2 regions of the Pseudoalteromonas sp. CF6-2 genome follow, and region 1 is predicted to be linked to the other one. Evidence: predicted binding sites of a transcription regulator. Region 1 holds the regulator's gene; the other holds the start of a gene.
What was found. The regulator MetJ, encoded in region 1, represses methionine synthesis genes. The targets are predictions, from matches to a motif close to TAGACGTCTAGACGTCTA.
Positions count from the first base shown of each region.

Region 2: a site for MetJ is predicted at 1,310-1,327, ahead of metK (methionine adenosyltransferase). Genes of this name have one in related genera too.

Region 1 covers NZ_CP091442.1:409,164-412,368, reverse strand. The annotation lists gene metB (cystathionine gamma-synthase) at 1-1,094, opposite strand, end outside; gene metJ (met regulon transcriptional regulator MetJ) at 1,320-1,640, shown strand; gene L3Q70_RS01970 (malic enzyme-like NAD(P)-binding protein) at 1,716-2,957, opposite strand.
Region 2 covers NZ_CP091442.1:2,843,433-2,846,637, forward strand. The annotation lists gene tkt (transketolase) at 1-1,162, opposite strand, end outside; gene metK (methionine adenosyltransferase) at 1,429-2,580, shown strand; gene L3Q70_RS13185 (diacylglycerol kinase) at 2,627-3,031, opposite strand; gene L3Q70_RS13190 (START domain-containing protein) at 3,089-3,205, opposite strand, start outside.

The sequences.
Region 1 (3,205 bases):
CCGACAGAAATACGAATGAGTGTATCGCCCACACCTGCCTCAAGGCGTGCTTTAGGATCCATGCCAGCATGAGTCATTGTCGCAGGATGGCAAATAAGGCTCTCAACCCCACCCAATGACTCTGCAAGGCTAAACTCTTTTAAGCTTGTTAAAAACGCAGCAGCGTCATTAATATCACCTTTAATATCAAAGCTAACCATACCACCAAAGCCACGTTGCTGCGCTTTAGCGAGCTCATGCTGAGGATGAGAAGCAAGACCAGGGTAATAAACCTGACTAACAAAAGGCGAATTTTCTAAATACTGAGCGATTGCAAACGCATTCTCTTGGTGTTGTTTTAGACGCACATTTAATGTTCGCAAACCACGAAGGGTTAAATAACTATCGAATGGTGCACCGGTAATACCAATGTTATTTGCCCACCAAGCTAGTTCATCACCAAGCTCTTGTGTTGCGGCAATCACTGCACCACCTACTACATCTGAGTGACCATTTATATACTTAGTCGTTGAATGTACGACGATATCTACACCAAACTGAATTGGATTTTGGAGTGCTGGTGATAAGAACGTATTATCGGCAGCAACTAAAGCTCCACATTGCTTAGCAATTGAGGTGATCGCTTTAATATCAGTTAAACGCAAAATTGGATTACTGGGTGTCTCTATCCAGATAAGCTTTGGTTTGATTGCTAAAATTTCTTGATGATTTTCACTGTTGGTTAAATCTAACACTTTTAGCTTCAATAACCCGCGCTTTTCTAATGATGTGAATAAACGGTAACTGCCACCATAGCAGTCATGCGGGATCACTAAAGTGTCGTCACTATTTAAAAGCTGTGTTGCTAAATGCACCGCAGACATACCCGTTGCTGTAATAATGCCTTTTGCACCGCCTTCAAGTTCAGCCAGTGTTTCAGCCAAAATATCACGATTCGGATTACCACTGCGTCCGTAGTCATACTGACGTTTAGTATCAAAATCAGCAAATGAATAGGTGGTTGATAAATAGATAGGTGGAACGACAGCACCATGATGTTTGTCAGCTTCGATACCATGACGAACAGCTATCGTCGCTTTATTTTTTTCACTCATTTCATCACCTACTCATTAATTGGATGTTTAGACGTCTAAAAGGTTAGATGATCAATTATGAGAAGTCAAAGCATTTGTGGCTGACATAAAGAAGTTTATACATTTACACGACTAGATGGCTAAATAACTAGTATTTGACTATCTTTTTTAAAGAGATAAAATTTCCGCATCTTTGCGCTGTGAAAAAGGCGTGAACTACTTATAACCGAGGCAACGAAATTACTTATGGCTAAATGGAACGGTGAATACATTCACCCATACGCAGAACACGGTAAAAAATCAGAACAAGTTAAAAAGATTACCGTATCAATTCCGCTAAATGTACTAAAAGTATTAACAGATGAACGCACTCGTCGTCAGATCAACAACCTACGACATGCGACAAATAGTGAGCTTCTATGCGAAGCTTTTCTACATGCTTTTACAGGTCAGCCATTACCAAATGATGACGACTTACGCAAAGACAACCCAGAAAAAGTCCCTGAAGAAGTGAAAAAGATCATGCTTGAAATGGGATTAGATATCCCTGTACTTGATTCTGAATGAGCCATCGGATAGACGCCGATTCACAGGTATAAAAAAACTCAGCTAAGGCTGAGTTTTTTATTAGCGTAAATAAATTTAACGCATGTAATCTTCTGGCATTTCGATTTGCGCAACGCCCGACTCAACCGCCGCTTCTGCAACAGCACGCGCGATACGTGGTAATAAACGCGGGTCCATTGGCTTCGGAATGATGTACTCGGCACCAAACTCAAGTGATTCAACGCCAGCCGCTGTTAATACTTCGCTTGGTACTGGCTCTTTGGCAATACCACGAATAGCATGCACAGCTGCAATTTTCATTTCATCATTAATTGCCGTTGCACGCACATCAAGCGCACCGCGGAAAATAAACGGGAAACAAAGCACGTTATTTACTTGGTTAGGAAAATCTGAACGACCCGTTGCCATAATTAAATCATTGCGCGCACTGTGTGCAACTTCTGGGGCAATCTCAGGATCTGGGTTTGAACACGCAAACACCACTGGCTTGTCTGCCATTAGCTTTAAGTCATCCGCCGTCAATAAATCTGGCCCAGATACACCTACAAATACATCCGCATCAGCAATAACGTCTTGTAATGTACGTTTATCAGTGTTGTTAGCAAACAACTGCTTATATTCGTTTAAATCATCGCGGCGAGTATGGATCACACCTTTACGGTCAAGCATATAGATATGCTCACGTAATGCACCACACTTAATTAACAGCTCCATACAAGCAACAGCTGCCGCACCAGCTCCTAAACATACGATAATGGCATCTTCGATATCCTTACCTTGTACTTCAAGGGCATTAAGCATACCGGCAGCAGTAACAATAGCTGTACCATGTTGGTCATCGTGGAAAACTGGAATATCGCAGCGCTCGATAAGCGCTTTTTCAATTTCAAAACATTCTGGTGCTTTAATATCTTCTAGGTTGATGCCGCCAAACGTATCAGCGATGTTTGCAACCGTATTGATGAAATCTTCTGTAGTGCGATGTTTTACTTCAATATCGATTGAATCAAGGCCAGCAAAACGTTTGAATAGTAATGCTTTACCTTCCATGACAGGTTTTGATGCAAGAGGGCCTAAGTTACCCAAACCTAAAATTGCGGTACCGTTTGAAATCACCGCAACCATGTTACCTTTACCAGTATATTTGTAGGCATTTGCTGGATCAGCAGCGATTTCACGAACTGGTTCAGCCACACCTGGGCTATAAGCTAAAGCGAGATCGTTAACCGTTTCGGCCGGCTTGGTTAGTTCAACACTAATTTTACCTGGAACGGGGTGAGCGTGGTAATGTAATGCTTGTTCACGGAAATCTGACATAACGCGATAGTATCCTGCAAAAAAGTTAAAAAGTGAGAGAGCTTGCATCAGTACGATACCTGTAATGTATAAAAATTCCAAGTATTATCAGGTCTATCCTGTTATATGCTATATCGCTTAATTTAAAAGGATTTACCCACAACTTCTGTGCATAGTTGCGATTAATCAGACATAAAAATTCACCTATTTATGACCTTTTAAGCACCTGTTTTTGTATTTTATATGCACGAACACTGCAAATAACCGAA
Region 2 (3,205 bases), 1.2 Mb from region 1:
TTAAGTTAGAACCCGCAAGATCAGCAGAGCCACCCATGAATTCTGGTAATAACGGACCAAATGCGTTTAATGCATTTTGTGATGCTTTACGTGTTGCTGGATTTGCTGGGTTTGCTTGCAGCTCTTCGATGTAAGCTTGTGACTTTTCAGCCCAATCAGCTGGTAATTCACCTTTTGTACGGCGTTTAAACTCAGCAGCAAGTTCAGGGTGTGCACTTGCGTAAGCAGCAAATTTTTCGTCCCAGCTTGCTTCTAGTTGCTTACCTTTTTCTTTGCCATCCCATTCGCTGTAAATATCAGCTGGGATTTCAAATGCTTCGCCAGTCCAACCTAGGAACTCACGAGATGCTGTGATTTCATCTTCACCGAGTGGCGCACCGTGACAGTCATGGCTACCTGATTTATTCGGTGAACCGTAGCCAATCACTGTTTTACAACAAATAAGTGATGGTTTATCGGTGATGCTACGTGCTTCTTCGATAGCGGCGCGAATTGCATCAGGATCGTGCCCATCTACATCGCTTACTACGTGCCAACCGTATGCTTTGAAGCGCGCTGGCGTGTCATCGCTGAACCAACCTTCCACTTCACCATCAATTGAGATGCCGTTGTCATCCCAAAACGCAACTAGTTTACCTAGACCTAATGTACCCGCTAATGAACAGGCTTCGTGTGAAATACCTTCCATTAAACAGCCGTCGCCCATGAACGCATAGGTGAAGTGGTCAACAATATCGTGACCTTCACGGTTAAACTGTGCAGCAAGTGCTTTTTCGGCAATCGCCATACCAACCGCATTTGTGATCCCTTGACCTAATGGGCCCGTAGTGGTCTCAATACCTGGTGCATACCCATATTCTGGGTGGCCTGGTGTTTTTGAGTGCATTTGACGGAAATTTTTAATTTCTTCTAACGGCAGATCATAACCACTTAAATGTAGAAGAGAATAGATCAGCATTGAACCGTGACCATTTGAAAGAATAAATCGATCGCGGTCTGCCCACTCTGGATTCGTTGGGTTGTGCTTTAGATAATCGCGCCATAGTACTTCTGCGATATCTGCCATGCCCATAGGGGCGCCAGGGTGACCAGATTTGGCCTGTTGTACTGCGTCCATTGATAAGACGCGAATAGCATTTGCAAGTTCTTTGCGTGATGGCATGAATTCTCCTACCTTTATGTATTTGCGCTGGTTGTGTGTAAGGCACCATTCTTACTTAATGTAAGGGTACAGTGCAATTAAAAATCCGTATTAAATGCACCTATTATTACTGTTTATTAAGAACGAAATGTTATTAGTAATTTTAAATAGACGTCTAGGCGTAAAATTACTATGCAAACATATTTGTTTTAGATAAAATACGCCCCTTAATTTTTTAGCGCTATTACCGACGTATGTGAAGCGCAATATTTGTGAGCAGAAATACAATGGCAAAACATTTATTTACTTCTGAATCAGTTTCTGAAGGTCATCCGGATAAAATCGCGGACCAAATCTCTGACGCGGTTCTAGATGCTATTTTAGAGCAAGATTCTCATGCCCGTGTTGCATGTGAGACTTACGTTAAAACCGGTATGGTGATGGTGGGTGGTGAAATCACGACTAGCGCTTGGGTTGATATCGAAGAAATCACACGTAAAACAGTACGTGAAATCGGTTACACACACTCAGACATGGGATTCGATGCTGACTCGTGTGCAATCCTAAACACAATCGGTAAACAATCTCCAGATATCAACCAAGGTGTTGACCGTGCTCGCCCTGAAGAGCAAGGCGCTGGTGACCAAGGTTTAATGTTTGGTTATGCATGTAACGAAACTGACGTGTTAATGCCTGCACCTATCACGTATTCACACCGTTTAGTTCAGCGTCAAGCTGAGGTTCGTAAAAGCGGTGAACTTAACTGGTTACGCCCAGATGCAAAATCTCAAGTGACGTTTGCATACGAAAATGGCAAGCCTGTTGGTATTGATGCCGTTGTTCTTTCAACTCAACACTGTGATTCAATCTCACAAAACGACTTAGTTGAAGCGGTAATGGAAACGATTATTAAGCCAGTTCTTCCAGCTGAGCTTATCTCAAGCGCGACTAAGTTTTTCATCAACCCAACTGGCCGTTTCGTAATCGGTGGCCCAATGGGTGACTGTGGTCTGACAGGTCGTAAAATCATCGTTGATACTTATGGTGGTATGGCTCGTCACGGTGGTGGTGCTTTCTCTGGTAAAGATCCATCAAAAGTTGACCGTTCAGCTGCATACGCTGCACGTTACGTTGCTAAAAACGTGGTTGCTGCTGGTCTTGCTGACAAGTGTGAGCTACAAGTTTCTTACGCTATCGGTGTTGCAGAGCCAACATCTATCAGCATCGAGACATTTGGTACAGGTAAATTAGAAGAAGCGCGTCTAATCGAATTAGTACGTGAGCACTTTGACCTTCGCCCATATGGCTTAATCCAAATGCTTGACCTTGAGCGTCCTATTTATCAACCGACAGCGGCTTACGGTCACTTCGGTCGTGAAGAGTTCCCTTGGGAGCGCACAGACAAAGCAGACGCACTTCGCGCAGCTGCTGGCCTGTAATAGGTTATATAAGATGAAAAAGCGCCTTCATTTGGCGCTTTTTTGTTTAAAACTGCATCATTATCTTTTCATAAATTGCCACTGCCCAAACCAGTAGCAAAATAATTAATGCCAACGTCACTGCCGCTGAGGCCATATCTTTAGCTCGCCCCGATAATACATGGTACTCAATACCGACTCTATCAGTCAGCGCCTCTATTGCTGAGTTGAGTAGCTCAACTATCAACAATAATAAATAAGGAATAAATAACATCAGCCAATGGCTTAATGATTGGGCAAGCAACACTGATAACGGAAATAATATCAGACCTAAATAGGTTTCAGTGCGAAATGCAGATTCTTCTTTAAAAGCAGCTTTAAAGCCTTTGATTGAGCATTTGGTGGCTTTTAAAACACGCCCTACCCCAATACCATTTGGTTTGTTTACCAAGGGAATTTTTGGCTCTTTCATTTTCTTCCTACGACTAAATAGACTAATAAAAGGTATTTATGTATTAATAATCTGCCTTTAAGAAGCACACTTCCCAGGCACGCTTGGTGTGTTTAGGCGCGTAAACCGATTATAGTGGAGTTCCTTACGTAGTGACTGTAAGGTCTTAAACACACTTTTTAATGATACCTTGTT